Regions from separate parts of the Pseudomonas sp. L7 genome, predicted to be linked through region 1. Evidence: predicted binding sites of a transcription regulator. Region 1 holds the regulator's gene; the other holds the start of a gene.
The links. Region 1 encodes FliA, which starts transcription of late flagellar genes. Its sites were predicted from a motif close to CTAAAGTTTNNNNNNNNNNNGCCGNTAA; they were not measured.
Positions count from the first base shown of each region.

Region 2: ACK3BK_RS06380 (flagellar protein MotY) is a predicted target of FliA. The motif match lies at 5,618-5,645, and genes of this name have one in related genera.

Region 1 is NZ_CP176784.1:3,816,739-3,824,835, forward strand. It holds gene ACK3BK_RS17565 (flagellar motor protein) at 1-375, opposite strand, end outside; gene ACK3BK_RS17570 (chemotaxis response regulator protein-glutamate methylesterase) at 375-1,496, opposite strand; gene ACK3BK_RS17575 (chemotaxis protein CheA) at 1,542-3,773, opposite strand; gene ACK3BK_RS17580 (protein phosphatase CheZ) at 3,786-4,574, opposite strand; gene ACK3BK_RS17585 (chemotaxis response regulator CheY) at 4,593-4,967, opposite strand; gene fliA (RNA polymerase sigma factor FliA) at 5,072-5,812, opposite strand; gene fleN (flagellar synthesis regulator FleN) at 5,809-6,642, opposite strand; gene flhF (flagellar biosynthesis protein FlhF) at 6,718-8,028, opposite strand; gene flhA (flagellar biosynthesis protein FlhA) at 8,040-8,097, opposite strand, start outside.
Region 2 is NZ_CP176784.1:1,336,031-1,344,127, reverse strand. It holds gene ACK3BK_RS06415 (RnfABCDGE type electron transport complex subunit G) at 1-271, shown strand, start outside; gene ACK3BK_RS06410 (Rnf-Nqr domain containing protein) at 264-785, shown strand; gene nth (endonuclease III) at 790-1,428, shown strand; gene ACK3BK_RS06400 (PA3496 family putative envelope integrity protein) at 1,533-1,703, shown strand; gene ACK3BK_RS06395 (response regulator transcription factor) at 1,743-2,369, opposite strand; gene ACK3BK_RS06390 (hypothetical protein) at 2,746-3,180, shown strand; gene ACK3BK_RS06385 (argininosuccinate synthase) at 3,243-4,460, opposite strand; gene ACK3BK_RS06380 (flagellar protein MotY) at 4,589-5,581, opposite strand; gene pyrC (dihydroorotase) at 5,712-6,758, shown strand; gene rnt (ribonuclease T) at 6,755-7,429, shown strand; gene ACK3BK_RS06365 (peroxiredoxin) at 7,514-8,097, opposite strand, start outside.

The sequences.
Region 1 (8,097 bases):
GCGGATCGACTCAGGCTCAGCGCCATCGACCAGCAGCTGCAAACCTTTGCGTGCGTACGGGTCCGGTTCGGCATCGGCGACGCCCTCCAGCCCCAGCAGGCCTTCCTTGCGCGCGGTCAGGCTCCAGTTGACGACACGGTCGATACCGCCGGCCAGATCGACCCGTGGCGGGAAGAAGATCCAGCGCAGGATCTGCAACGCACGCTTGAACGCCGACAGCGGCGACTGCAGCAGCGCTGCGGCCAGGGTGCCGCCGATCACGATCAGCCCGGCCGGGCCGTTGAGCAGCGCGCCGACATGCCCGCCTTCGAGGAAGTTGCCACCGACGATGGCGACGAACGCCAGGATCAGGCCGATAACGCTGAGAACATCCATCAGACACAGGCCTCTACCAGGTGCTTGCCGATCTCGTCCAGGCTGTACACGGCGTCAGCCAGGTTGGCCTTGACGATGGCCATGGGCATGCCGTAGATCACGCAGCTCGCCTCGTCCTGGGCCCATACGGTGCTGCCGCCCTGCTTGAGCAGGCGAGCACCTTCGCGTCCGTCGGCGCCCATGCCGGTCAGCACGACCGAAAGCACCTTGTCACCGTAGGTCTTGGCCGCCGAGCCGAAGGTGATGTCCACGCAGGGCTTGTAGTTCAGGCGTTCGTCACCCGGCAGGATCTTCACCGTGCCACGGCCATCGACCATCATCTGCTTGCCACCCGGGGCCAGCAGTGCAAGGCCTGGACGCAGCACATCACCGTCCTCGGCCTCCTTGACGCTGATCTTGCACAGCTTGTCGAGGCGCTCGGCAAAGGCCTTGGTGAACGCCGCCGGCATGTGCTGGATCAGCACGATGGGTGCCGGGAAGCTGGCGGGCAGTTGCGTCAGCACCCGCTGCAGGGCCACCGGGCCACCTGTGGAGGTCCCGATCGCCACCAGCTTGTAGGGCTTGCGCTTGGGCGTCGGCGAATGGCTGGCAGCGGCGCGCACCGGTGCCGCAGCACGAACCGGGGCAGTGCTGCCCAGGGTGCTGGTCGGAGCATGGCTGGTGCTGGGCGCGGCACTGGCAACCGGGCTTGGCGCGTGACTGGCGAAACTGCTGAAACGGCGATTGCTGCGCGAGATGGTGTGGACCTTCTCGCACAGCATCTGCTTGACCTTCTCGGGATTGCGCGAAATATCCTCGAAGTTCTTCGGCAGGTAATCGACCGCCCCTGCGTCCAGCGCATCGAGGGTGACACGCGCGCCTTCGTGGGTAAGCGAAGAGAACATCAGGACCGGCGTCGGGCAGCGCTGCATGATGTGCCGCACGGCGGTAATGCCGTCCATCATCGGCATCTCGTAGTCCATGGTGATCACATCAGGCTTGAGCGCCAGCGCCTGGTCGATCGCTTCCTTGCCGTTGGTCGCGGTGCCGACCACCTGGATGGTCGGGTCCGCCGAGAGGATTTCCGAGACACGGCGGCGGAAGAAACCGGAATCATCCACCACCAGGACCTTGACTGCCATAAACACTCCATTAGGCGGCGCAACCGCCAGGCCGCGCCGCCGAAATCAAATACGCCGGGCGGCGTAACGCTTGAGCATGCTCGGGACGTCGAGGATCAGCGCGATACGACCGTCACCGGTGATGGTGGCGCCGGACATGCCCGGGGTGCCCTGCAGCATCTTGCCCAGCGGCTTGATCACCACCTCTTCCTGGCCCACCAGCTGGTCGACCACGAAGCCGATACGCTGAGTGCCGACCGACAGGATCACCACATGCCCTTCGAGCTGCTCCTCATGCTGCTGGTCCTGGACCAGCCAGCGCTTGAGGTAGAACAGCGGCAGCGCCTTGTCGCGCACGATCACCACTTCCTGGCCATCGACCACGTTGGTGCGCGACAGGTCGAGGTGGAAGATCTCGTTGACGTTGACCAGCGGGAACGCGAACGCCTGGTTGCCCAGCATCACCATCAGCGTCGGCATGATTGCCAGCGTCAGTGGCACCTTGATGATGATCTTCGAGCCCTGGCCCTTGGCCGAGAAGATGTTGATCGAGCCGTTGAGCTGGGAAATCTTGGTCTTCACCACATCCATGCCCACACCGCGGCCGGACACGTCGGAAATCTCGGTCTTGGTCGAGAAGCCCGGGGCGAAGATCAGGTTGTAGCAATCCGACTCGCTCAGGCGGTCGGCTGCATCCTTGTCCATCAGGCCCTTCTCGACCGCCTTGGCGCGCAGGACGTTCGGGTCCATGCCCTTGCCGTCGTCGGAGATCGACAGCAGGATGTGGTCACCCTCCTGCTCCGCCGACAGGACCACCCGACCGGTGCGCGCCTTGCCGGAGGCCTCGCGCTCTTCGGGGGTCTCGACGCCATGGTCGACCGCGTTGCGCACCAAGTGCACCAGCGGGTCGGCCAGGGCCTCGACCAGGTTCTTGTCCAGGTCGGTCTCTTCGCCGACCAGCTCCAGGTTGATTTCTTTCTTGAGCTGGCGGGCCAGGTCGCGCACCAGGCGCGGGAAGCGGCCGAAGACCTTCTTGATCGGCTGCATGCGGGTCTTCATGACCGCGGTCTGCAGGTCGGCGGTGACCACGTCCAGGTTGGACACGGCCTTGGACATGGCCTCGTCGCCGCTGTTCAGGCCCAGGCGCACCAGGCGGTTACGCACCAACACCAGTTCGCCGACCATGTTCATGATTTCATCCAGGCGCGCGGTATCGACCCGCACCGTGGTTTCCGCCTCGCTGGCGCCGTGCTTGTCGGCAGCCGGGGCTGCAGCGCGTGCCGGGGCCGCAGCGGCGGCAGGCTTGGCGGCTGGCGCGGGTGCAGGCGCCGGTTTGGCGACGGGCTTGTTTTCAGCCTTGGCAGCAGGTGCGGCCGCCACGGCAACGGCAGGCGCTTCAGCCGCAACGGCATCGCCACTGAACTTGCCCTTGCCATGCAGTTGGTCCAGCAGGGCCTCGAACTCGTTGTCGGTGATATGGTCGCCGACAGGTTCGGCCGCCGGTGCAGTGGCAGTGCTGGCGGTGGCTTCGACGCTCGGCAGTGCATCGGCGGCAAAAGCGCCCTTGCCGTGCAACTGGTCGAGCAGCGCCTCGAACTCTTCGTCGGTGATCTCGTCACCGGCCGGCGCCGCGACTGCAGCCTCCGGCTCGCTCGCCGCGACTTCCGGCGAGAACTGACCCTTGCCATGCAACTGGTCGAGCAGCGATTCGAACTCGGCGTCGGTGATCTCGTCAGCGCTGCCGGAAACGGCTTCGCCCTGCGACTGCTCGGCCGCCTCGGCCTGGGCCTTGACCGCGTCGAGGGAATCGAGCAGTTGTTCGAATTCGGTATCGGTGATGTCCGCCTCGGCAGCCGGTGCCTCGACGACGGCCGCGGCCACGACAACCGGTGCCACGGCATCGGCGCTGGCCGGTTCGGCCAGGCGCGACAGCGCGGCGAGCAGCTCTGGCGTGGCCGGGGTGATGTCGCTGCGCTCGCGAACCTGGCCAAACATGCTGTTGACCGTATCCAGCGCTTCGAGCACCACATCCATCAGTTCGGCATCGACCCTGCGCTCTCCCTTGCGCAGGATGTCGAAGACGTTCTCGGCAATGTGGCAGCACTCCACCAACTCATTGAGCTGAAGGAAGCCGGCGCCCCCTTTTACAGTGTGAAAACCGCGAAAGATCGCATTGAGCAAATCCGCATCGTCAGGTCGGCTTTCCAGCTCGACCAGTTGCTCGGACAGTTGCTCGAGGATTTCGCCGGCTTCTACCAGGAAATCCTGAAGGATTTCTTCATCGGCGCCGAAGCTCATTAAACGTGCTCCCTAAAAACCCAGGCTGGACAGCAGATCATCGACATCGTCCTGACCGGACACGACGTCTTCACGCTTATCGGCATGAATCTGCGGACCTTCACCCCGAGTTGGATGTTTTTCTTCATCTTTTTCAGCACGCAATTGATCGTGGTCATGTTCGATACCGGCAAAGCGGTCGACTTGACTGGCCATCAACACGAGCTTGAGCAGATTGCTTTCGACTTCGGTGACCAGTGCGGTCACCCGCTTGATCACCTGCCCGGTCAGGTCCTGATAGTCCTGAGCCAGGAGAATATCGTTGAGGTGGCCGGCCACCTTGCGGTTACCTTCGGCGCTGTGCGTCAGGAAACTGTCGACGCGCTTGACCAGCTCACGAAACTCCGGCGCCGCCACCTCGCGACGCATGAAGCGCTGCCAGTCGACGGACAAGGTCTGGGCCTCGCTCGCCAGGTCGTTGAGCACCGGCGTGCTCTGTTCGACCAGGTCCATGGTGCGATTGGCCGCGTTCTCGGTCAGCCGGACCACGTAGGACAGCCGTTCGGTGGCGTCGGTGATCTGCGACACTTCCTCGGCCTGCGGCATGCGCGGATCGATCTGGAAACTGACGATGGCGCTGTGCAGCTCGCGGGTGAGCTTGCCGACCTCCTGGTAAAGGCCACGGTCACGGGTCTGGTTGAGCTGGTGGATCAGCTGCACCGCCTCGCCGAACTGGCCGCGCTCCAGGCTTTGCACCAGCTGCTCGGCGTGCTTCTTCAGGGTCGACTCGAACTCCCCCAGAGAATCGTTTCTTGATTCCATAGCGCCCCCAGACATGGCTCAGCCGTTGACGCGTTCGAAGATCTTCTCGATCTTTTCTTTGAGTACCTGCGCGGTGAAAGGCTTGACCACGTAGCCGTTGACGCCGGCCTGGGCCGCTTCGATGATCTGGTCGCGCTTGGCCTCGGCGGTCACCATCAGCACCGGCATGCCCTTGAGACGGTCGTGGGCACGTACCTTGCGCAGCAGGTCGATACCGGACATGCCGGGCATGTTCCAGTCGGTCACCAGGAAGTCGTAATGACCGCTTTCGAGCATCGGCAGGGCCGTGGTGCCATCGTCGGCCTCGTCGGTGTTGGTGAAGCCCAGATCACGCAACAGGTTCTTGATGATCCGCCGCATCGTCGAGAAGTCGTCAACGATGAGGATTTTCATATCTTTGTTCAATTAGACCTCCAAGCAGTCTTAAACGCGCTCGTCTGGCAAGCGCGCGCTCAATCAATTCGGCACCACGTAAAACGACTGCATCGAACCCGGGTTCACCGTGCCCGCCATTCACCCAACCGGCTGCGCAGACGCGCTGCGCACTGGCTGTGCAACTGGCTGACACGCGACTCGCTGACCCCCAGCACTTCCCCGATTTCCTTGAGGTTCAACTCTTCGTCGTAGTACAGCGCCAGGACCAGGCGCTCGCGCTCCGGCAGGTTGGCGATCGCGTCGGTCAGTGCGGCCTGGAAGCGTTCGTCTTCCAGATCCCGCCACGGCTCGACCTGGCCGCTGGCACCGTCCTCGTGCAGCCCTTCGTGTTCGCCGTCCTGCAGCAGGTCGTCGAAACTGAACAGGCGGCTGCCCAAGGTATCGTTCAGAATCCCGTAATAATCGTCGAGACCCAATTGGAGTTCGGCAGCAACCTCGTGATCTTTAGCGTCACGACCGGTTCTTGCTTCGACGGCGCGAATCGCGTCACTGACCATGCGCGTGTTGCGGTGCACCGAACGCGGCGCCCAATCGCCCTTGCGCACCTCGTCGAGCATGGCGCCACGGATGCGGATGCCGGCATAGGTCTCGAAGCTCGCGCCTTTGCTGGCGTCGTACTTGTTGGCCACTTCCAGCAGGCCGATCATGCCGGCCTGGATCAGGTCCTCGACCTGCACGTTGGCCGGCAGGCGCGCCAACAGGTGGTAGGCGATGCGCTTGACCAGCGGGGCATAGCGCTCGACCAGCTCGTACTGGGCGTCCTTGGACGCCTTGCTGTACATCTTGAATCCGCTCGCGTTCATAGCACCGGCCCCGCACTGGTAGGCTGCACCAGGCGCTCGACGAAGAACTCCAGGTGCCCACGCGGGTTGGCCGGCAGCGGCCAGCTGTCGACCTTCTGCGCAATGGCCTTGAAGGCCAGGGCGCACTTGGAGCGCGGGAAGGCCTCGTACACTGCGCGCTGCTTCTGCACCGCCTTGCGCACGCACTCGTCGTAGGGCACGGCGCCGACGTACTGCAGGGCCACGTCGAGGAAGCGGTCAGTGACCTTGGTCAGCTTGGCAAACAGGTTGCGCCCTTCCTGCGGGCTCTGCGCCATGTTGGCCAGGACGCGGAAGCGATTCATGCCGTAATCGCGGTTGAGCAACTTGATCAGGGCGTAGGCATCGGTGATCGAGGTAGGCTCGTCGCACACCACCAGCAGCACCTCCTGCGCGGCGCGGACAAAACTGACCACCGAGTCACCGATACCCGCAGCGGTGTCGATCACCAATACGTCGAGGTTGTCGCCGATCTCGCTGAACGCCTGGATTAGCCCGGCATGCTGGGCCGGCGCCAGGTGCACCATGCTCTGGGTGCCCGAAGCCGCCGGCACGATGCGTACGCCGCCCGGCCCCTGCAGCAGCACGTCGCGCAGCTCGCAGCGTCCTTCGATGACGTCGGCCAGGGTACGTTTGGGGGTCAGCCCCAGCAGCACGTCGACGTTAGCCAGACCCAGGTCGGCGTCCAGCAGCATGACCCGGCGGCCGAGTTCGGCCAGCGCCAGGGACAGGTTCACTGAAACGTTGGTCTTGCCGACGCCACCTTTGCCACCGGTGACGGCGATCACCTGTACGGGATGCATGCTACCCATGTCTGTTCTTTACCTTGTCTCGCGTGGGACCCGCCCACTTGAAGGGCCGCTGTCGACCCCCTGCGCCGTTCATCTTCAACCCGCCCGCTTATCGGGATTGTGGTAGAGATCAGCGAACATGTCGGCCATGGCCTCTTCGCTGGGCTCTTCCTGCAACTGCACGCTGACCGCACGGCTCACCAACTGGTGCTTGCGCGGCAGCTGCAGGTCGTCCGGAATGCGCGGACCATCGGTGAGATAGGCCACGGGCAGTTCGTGACTGATGGCCAGGCTCAGCACTTCGCCGAGGCTGCCCGTTTCATCGAGCTTGGTCAGGATGCAACCGGCCAGGCCACAGCGCTTGTAGCTGTGATAGGCGGCGGTCAGCACCTGCTTCTGGCTGGTGGTGGCCAGTACCAGGTAGTTCTTGGCGGCGATGCCGCGGCTGGCGAGCGACTCGAGCTGCATGCGCAGGGCCGGATCGCTGGCCTGAAGGCCCGCGGTATCGATCAGCACCACGCGCTTGCGCAGCAGTGGTTCCAGGGCCTGGGCCAGCGACTGGCCCGGATCGACATAGGTCACCGGCACATTGAGGATGCGCCCGAGGGTCTTGAGCTGCTCCTGGGCACCGATGCGATAGCTGTCCATGCTCACCAGCGCCAGGTGCTGCGAGCCGTACTTGAGCACGTAGCGTGCCGCAAGCTTGGCCAGGGTGGTGGTCTTGCCCATGCCGGCCGGGCCGACCATGGCGATGACCCCGCCCTCCTCGATCGGCTCGACCTCAGGCACCTCGATCAGGCGCGCCAGGTGCGCCAGGACCATGCGCCAGGCCTGGCGCGGGTCTTCGATTTCACCGGCCAGGTCGAGCAGTTCACGGGCGATCGGGCCAGACAGGCCCAGGCGCTGCAAGCGACGCCAGAGGTTGGCCTGCTGCGGCTTGCTGCCCTGCAACTGGCCCCAGGCAAGCGAGCCGAGCTGCACTTCGAGCAGCTCGCGCAGGCCCGAAAGCTCCGAACGCATGGCATCGAATACGCGCTTGTCCACCGCCGGAGCTGCCGGGGCCGGCGCAGGCACCGGCGCTTCCACATGCGGCTCGACCAGTGGCTCGGACGCGGTCAGCGACAGGCCGGCAAACAGTTGCCGGTTGCCGAGCTCGGCGTCACCACGCCCGTCCAGCTCGGCCTGGGCGGTGGCGATGCGCGAATGGGTCTTGCGCAGCTCGTCCTCGAGCTCGACATTCGGCACGCGTGGGGCCAGGGCGGACAGCTTGTAGTCCAGCGCGGCCGTCAGTTCGACACCGCCGGCGATACGCCGGTTGCCGATGATCGCGGCATCGGCGCCAAGCTCATCACGGACCAGTTTCATGGCCTGACGCATATCGGCGGCGAAAAAACGCTTAACTTGCATAACCCACTACCTCAGCCATTAGGGCCCACGGTGGCAACGATGGTGACTTGCTTGTTGTCCGGTATTTCC
Region 2 (8,097 bases), 2.5 Mb from region 1:
CAATGGCCGCCTGATCGCTACCCGGGTGCTGATGCAGGAAGAAAGCCCAGGGCTTGGCGGTCAACTTGGCGACCCCGCGAGCCACTGGCTTGAGCAATTCGACCGGCAGGGCGCAGCGGCCAACTGGGCGCTGAAGCGCGATAAGGGCGACTTCGACCAGTTGGCAGGTGCCACCGTCACCTCACGCGCAGTAATGGCGGCCTTGCAGGACGCTCTGCGCTACTTCGATGCACAGCGCAGCAGCCTGTTGGAGCACACCAGCGATGAATAGATTCTGGCTCCTGGGCAGTGCCCTGGCTCCCCTGCTGGGCGCCACCCAGACCCTGGCGAACGCGCTGGCAATGGGATTGTCCGCCCTGTTGCTGGTACTCGGCCACCAGGCGCTGATGCGACCTCTGCACCGCATGATCGGCGCGCCGCGGATTATCGTCAGCCTGATACTCGCCGCCGCCCTGGCGAGCTGCCTGCAATTGGGCCTGAACGCCTGGGCCCTGCCCCTTGCCCTGAGCCTCGGCCATTACCCTGCCCTGCTGAGCCTGCACTGCCTCGCGGTGGATGCGCTGGCACCGCACCCTGGACGCTGGTCGGCGCTCATCCGGCACCTGCTTGGCCTGACGGGCCTGTGCCTGATACTGGGCGCCTGCCGCCAATGGCTGGGACAGAGTGCCGGCATCCACCTGGCGAACCTGGCACCCGGCGCATTGATACTGCTCGGCCTGCTCCTGGCCTTGTACAATCGCCTGCGTCCGGCCCCTGCCACCTCAAGCCGTCAAGGAACGCTTTGACCCCATGAATGCCGCCAAACGCCTGGAGATCTTCCGCAGGCTGCACGAAGACAATCCTGAACCCAAAACCGAACTGGCCTATACCACGCCCTTCGAATTGCTGATCGCCGTCATCCTTTCCGCACAGGCAACGGATGTCAGCGTCAACAAGGCGACCGCGCGGCTCTACCCTATCGCCAATACGCCCGAGGCTATTTATGCCCTGGGGGTGGAGGGTTTGAGCGAATACATCAAGACCATCGGCCTTTACAACAGCAAGGCGAAGAACGTCATCGAGACCTGCCGCTTGCTGATAGAGCAACACGGCAGCGAAGTCCCGCAAACCCGTGAAGCACTCGAGGCACTGCCCGGCGTGGGGCGCAAAACGGCGAACGTGGTGCTCAATACAGCCTTCCGCCAACTGGCCATGGCGGTCGATACTCACATCTTCCGCGTCAGCAATCGCACCGGCATCGCGCCGGGCAAGACGGTACTGGACGTCGAGAAGAAGCTGATGAAATTCGTACCAAAGGATTACCTGCTCGACGCCCACCACTGGCTCATCCTCCACGGCCGCTATGTCTGCCAGGCCCGCAAGCCACGCTGCGGCAGCTGCAGGATCGAAGACTTGTGCGAGTACAGGGGCAAGACCTCTGACGATTGAGGCAATAGCGAAAAATCAACCAATTCGATTGAAAAAATCTTTTTTACCGACTCCGTGATTCTCGCTATAAGGACGGCCAATGGCCCTTTGGCTTGGAGTGACACATGAGCACCGATAAAGACGAGCTAATCGAAGACGACTTCCCTGCGCAGGACGAAGACGAACCTCAGGTAGAACCTGCAAAGACCAACCTCAGCAAGCGCCGCACCATCGACAATCTGTTGGAAGAGCGGCGCCTGCAACGGCAGCTGGCTGATTTCGATTACGACCTGTAGCCCTGCGAAAAAGCCTCCCGCAAAGGAGGCTTTTGTGTTTCAGGCCAAGCCATGACGCTGGGCCAGCTCGATCAGGTCGACCAGTGACCGAGCATTGAGCTTGAGTAACAGCCGGGTCTTGTAGGTGCTGACCGTCTTGTTGCTGAGAAACATGCTGTCAGCGATCTCCTTGTTCGTACGTCCCCTCGCCAGCTGTTGCAACACCATCATTTCGCGTCCCGAAAGGCGTTCGACCATCTCCGTCTCACTTCCGCCACTGACACCACTGCGGGTCTTGTGCAACGCCTGGTTGGGAAAGTAGCTGTAGCCCGACAGCACGGCCTTTATTGCACTGAGCAGCTCGGTCAGTTCCTGCTGTTTGCACACATAACCTGCGGCGCCGGCCTGCATGCAACGCATGGAAAAATGCCCCGGCGCCTGCGATGTCAGAACCAGCACCTTGCTGCCGGGACTGGCAGCAGTCATCCGCGCGATCACTTCAAGCCCGTCGAGTTTGGGTATGCCGATATCGAGCACCACGATATCCGGCAAACACTCTCGAGTCAGTTGCAGCGCATCCACTCCATTGTCCGTTTCCGCCACCACTTCATATCCATGCCGCTCCATCAACATACGTACGGCCAAGCGAATGACCGGATGATCATCCACGATAAGTACTTTATTCATGGGATATCCATTGATCCATTATTCTAGTTGTGACGCGCCAAGATAACCGAGCCAATAGCGTAATGGCGCAGCCATTCCCTGACAGAGGGCATTCAAAGATGAAACTTACATCGTTAATAGAAACTTCCTACATTCATTGCGTGACTCGAATCGATGTCCATCCGTTCGACCAGATGCTCGTGAAAGCTAGCATGAACCGGGAAAGCAGCAGGTGGGGATAGCGCTTCAAAGCGGTGGGATATTTCTACCTTTTGATAAAGAAACATTTATCACCCGCCATATAAGCGGGAATACTTTACTGGTGAGGAAACAGCAGACATTTTCCACGGGGCGCCAGAAGCGATACAGATGCGCTAACGCCAGGAGATCGAATGCCATGAACAGTCCCGCAAAGATCACACCCTTGGGAATTATCGCCATCTTCGCTAGCATCATCGAAGCGTCGGCGCTCGCCTCGCTACCGTTCCTGAATCCAGAGAGCCAGGCCATTTACACCTGGTTTCTAATGGGGTTCCCCTTCTTTCTGACCGTCCTGTTCTTCCTGACCCTCAACTTCAACTGCGAATCGCTCTACATTCCGGAACACAGGGCCATACACCCGCCACTCGACGATCGTGGCGACAGCGAAGCAGCCACGGTCATCACTCTGCCAGGGCAGGATGTGCGCCAAGCCATCGAAACCCAGATCCTGCCCGAGTTGATTCAACCCCCGCAGCGCGAGCGCCGCTGGACGCTCTACAACCTGAGCGCCCACTCCTGCATTCAGCTGTCGGTGCGGGCCATCAAGAAAGGAGAAAAGGTTGCGCTGTAGGTACAGGAAGGCAAAAAAAAACCCGGCCAACAATGACCGGGTTTCTCACCACATACCGACACTCAGAGCAGCGAACGGCCCTTGTTGGCGGCAATGCGCATGCGCAGTGCGTTGAGCTTGATGAAGCCTGCGGCGTCCGCCTGGTTGTAGGCGCCGCCGTCTTCCTCGAAGGTCGCGATGTTGGCGTCGAACAGCGAGTCATCCGACTTGCGGCCCACCACGGTAACATTGCCCTTGTACAGCTTCAGGCGTACGACACCGTTCACATTGGTCTGCGAAGCGTCGATCATCTGCTGCAGCATCAGACGCTCAGGGCTCCACCAGTAGCCGGTGTAGATCAGACTGGCGTACTTGGGCATCAGCTCATCCTTCAGGTGAGCGACTTCGCGGTCCAGAGTGATCGACTCGATGGCGCGGTGGGCACGCAGCATGATGGTGCCGCCAGGCGTCTCGTAGCAGCCGCGCGACTTCATGCCGACGTAGCGGTTCTCGACGATGTCCAGGCGACCGATGCCGTTGGCACCACCGATGCGGTTGAGATCTGCCAGCACGGTGGCTGGGGTCTTCTCGACGCCGTCGATGGCGACGATGTCACCGTTGCGATAGGTCAGCTCGATGTAGGTGGCCTGGTCAGGCGCGTTCTCCGGAGAGACGCTCCAACGCCACATGTCTTCCTCGTGTTCGGTCCAGGTATCTTCCAGGACACCACCTTCATAGGAGATGTGCAGCAGGTTGGCGTCCATCGAGTAGGGCGACTTCTTCTTGCCGTGGCGCTCGATCGGGATACCGTGCTTCTCGGCGTAGTCCATCAGCTTCTCGCGGGACAGCAGGTCCCACTCGCGCCATGGTGCGATGACCTTGACCCCTGGCTTGAGCGCGTAGGCGCCGAGCTCGAAGCGGACCTGGTCGTTACCTTTGCCGGTGGCACCATGGGAAATGGCATCGGCGCCGGTTTCGTTGGCGATTTCGATCAGGCGCTTGGCGATCAGCGGACGAGCGATGGAAGTACCCAGCAGGTACTCACCTTCATACACGGTGTTGGCGCGGAACATCGGGAAGACGAAGTCTCGCACGAACTCTTCGCGCAGATCGTCGATGTAGATTTCCTTGACGCCCATTGCCTGCGCCTTGGCACGGGCCGGCTCGACCTCTTCGCCCTGGCCCAGGTCAGCGGTGAAGGTCACCACTTCGCAGTTGTAGGTGTCTTGCAGCCACTTGAGAATCACCGAAGTATCAAGGCCGCCGGAATACGCCAATACGACCTTTTTTACGTCCGCCATGCCATCACTCCACGGGGTTGTACGGAAAGCCGTCGATTCTACCGACCTCGGTGAAGAATTTACAGTGGGGCGACAGCTTGTGATGACAAAGCGACAGGAAATGTCGTGAGCGCGACCCGTCGCCGCACTCAGGCTTTCTTCGCGCCCGCTGGCAATGCCGGGGGCGGAGCCTGAGTCGTCGGCACCGGCGCCGCAGGCGCGTGTGCTGCAGGCTGGGCCGGGGCGGTGGGCGCCGCGTCGTGAGGTTTCTCCACGGGCTTCTCGATCGGCGTGACGCGGTCGAGCTGAATGTTCACCCGACGGTTGCGCGCCCGGTTGGCGGCCGTGTTGTTCTTGGCCAAGGGATAGCGCTCACCGTGGAAGCGCACGGTGATCTGCTCGTCCGGCACGCCATGGGCCTTGAGGTACTCAGCCACCGCCAACGCACGACGCCGCGAGGCATCGCGGTTGGTCAGGCGATTACCGCTGTTGTCGGAATGGCCGTCGAGTTCGATGTGATTGACCGTAGGATCGGCCTTCAGGTAGTCGAGGATCACGTCCAGACGCGCACGGGCCGCACTGTCCAGATCGAAACCGGTGCCGGGGAACGGCACCTGGGTCTGGCGAATCTGGTCATAGTTCATCGGTAGCAGTTTCGCGGCACACACTTGGTAATCGCCATAGGCCTTGGCGAAACTCACCGGCAGTACATGCACCTCCATCGGCCGCCCGCCCTCGCCGGCATAGTTGCGCACCACCGTACTGCGACCGTCCAGCAGACCATTGATCAGCCGGCTGGCCTGGCCCTGCGAAGAGCTGAACAGCACGCCATTGCGGCTCATGCGCACCGCACCCAGGTTGATGTCGCCACGCCCGGGCTGCCATGGGGCAGCGGCGGCCAGCAGCGTTGCGGAACCTGCGCCCAACGCATTGCTGTCCGAGCGCAGCTGGAAGACTGGCTGCTCGCCTGCACGACGCACGAACTCACCGCTGCCGAAGCCGTCGATCGGCTGGATCAGCCGACACTCGAACTGGTCGCCCTCGACCTTCCAGGCGATGTTCTCCATGCGGGTCTGGAAGGTGAGTGCCCCAGCCGGCAGGCTGGCACACAGGCTGAACAGGAGTAGGTAACGCTGGCGCACGGGCGGCTCCACAGATTCTGACGGCTTACCTGCAGGCTATCGGACGCTCGTCCGAAAACTTGATAGCCGTGCTGCCCACTGGGTTTTCCGGTAGCATTGACGCCTGAGTTCGAACCGCCTGGAAACCCCAATGTCCGATCGCCTGACCCTCCTGCGTCCCGACGACTGGCACATCCATCTGCGCGATGGTGCTGTGCTGCAACATACCGTCGGCGACGTGGCGCGCACCTTCGCCCGCGCCATCATCATGCCCAACCTGGTTCCGCCGGTACGCAACGCCACTGAAGCCGACGCCTACCGCCAGCGCATCCTCGCCGCCCGTCCGGCCGGCAGTCGCTTCGAGCCGCTGATGGTGCTGTACCTGACCGACCGTACCAGCCCCGAGGACATCCGCGCAGCCAAGGCCAGCGGCATCGTCTATGCCGCCAAGCTTTATCCGGCCGGTGCCACGACCAACTCCGACTCGGGCGTGACCAGCATCGACAACATTTTCCCGGCGATCGAGGCACTGGCCGAGACTGGCCTGCCGCTGCTGGTCCACGGTGAAGTGACGCGCTCGGAGATCGACGTGTTCGACCGCGAAAAGCGTTTCATCGACGAGCACATGCGTCGCCTGGTCGAACGCTTCCCGACACTCAAGGTGGTGTTCGAGCACATCACCACCAGCGATGCCGCGCAGTTCGTCACCGAGGCGCCAGCCCACGTCGGTGCAACCATCACCGCCCAGCACCTGCTGTACAACCGCAACCACATGCTGGTCGGCGGTATTCGCCCACACTTCTATTGCCTGCCGATCCTCAAGCGCAACACCCACCAGGTGGCATTGCTGGACGCGGCCACCAGTGGCAATCCGAAGTTCTTCCTCGGCACCGACTCGGCGCCACACGCCAAGCACGCCAAGGAAGCTGCCTGCGGCTGCGCAGGCTGCTACACCGCCTACGCGGCGATCGAGCTGTACGCCGAAGCCTTCGAACAGCGTAACGCCCTGGACAAGCTGGAAGGTTTCGCCAGCCTGCATGGCCCGGCGTTCTACGGCCTGCCGGCAAACACCGACACCATCACCCTGGTGCGCGAGGACTGGACCGCCCCGGCGAGCCTGCCGTTCGGCGACACCACCGTGGTTCCGCTGCGCGCTGGCGAAACGCTGCGCTGGCGCCTGCTGGAGGACAACGCGTGAGCGAAGACCTTTACGATGACGACCAGGACGGTCAGGTAGGCAGCAGCTCGCGCCACCCGATGGCCGAGCGCTTCCGTGGCTACCTGCCGGTGGTCGTGGACGTCGAGACCGGCGGCTTCAACAGCGCCACCGACGCGCTGCTGGAAATCGCCGCCGTCACCATCGGCATGGACGAGAAGGGCTTCCTGTTCCCGGAACACACCTACTTCTACCGTGTCGAGCCTTTCGAAGGCGCGAATATCGAAGCGGCGGCGCTGGAATTCACCGGCATCAAGCTGGACCACCCGCTGCGCATGGCCGTGAGCGAAGAAAGCGCGCTCACCGATATCTTCCGCGGCGTGCGCAAAGCGCTCAAGGCCAATGGCTGCAAGCGGGCGATCCTGGTCGGCCATAACAGCAGCTTCGACTTGGGCTTCCTCAACGCCGCGGTGGCGCGCAACGATCTCAAGCGCAACCCCTTCCACCCGTTCTCCAGCTTCGACACCGCGACGCTGGCGGGGCTGGCCTATGGTCAGACCGTACTGGCGCGGGCCTGCCAGAGTGCCGATATCGACTTCGATGGGCGCGAGGCGCATTCGGCACGTTACGACACCGAGAAGACCGCCGAGCTGTTCTGCGGGATCGTCAACCGCTGGAAAGAGATGGGCGGCTGGCGCGACTTCAACGACTGAGTCGAAATCCTGGGGTGCGCAGCGCTCCAGGATGCCAGACACAAAAAAACCGGCCACATGGGCCGGTTTTTTTACGCGTGGCGATTACAGCTTGCCAGCGTTCTCGCTCAGGTAGGCCGCAACACCTTCCGGCGAAGCGTTCATGCCCTTGTCGCCTTTCTTCCAGTTGGCCGGGCAGACTTCGCCGTGCTCTTCGTGGAATTGCAGGGCGTCGACCAGACGCAGCAGCTCGTCCATGTTACGGCCCAGTGGCAGGTCGTTGACGATCTGCGAACGGACAACGCCGTTCTTGTCGATCAGGAAGGCACCACGGAAGGCTACGCCGCCTTCGGACTCGACGTCGTAGGCCTTGCAGATTTCGTGGGTGATGTCGGCCGCCAGGGTGTACTTGACCTGACCGATACCGCCGTTGTTGACCGGGGTGTTACGCCAGGCGTTGTGGGTGAAGTGCGAGTCGATCGACACGCCGATCACTTCCACGCCACGGGCTTCGAAGTCAGGAATGCGGTTGTCCAGGGCGATCAGCTCGGACGGGCAGACGAAGGTGAAGTCCAGCGGGTAGAAGAACACCAGGCCGTACTTGCCCTTGATGGCCGAAGCCAGGTTGAAGCTGTCGACGATCTCGCCGTTGCCCAGCACGGCTGGAACGGTGAAGTCCGGGGCTTGTT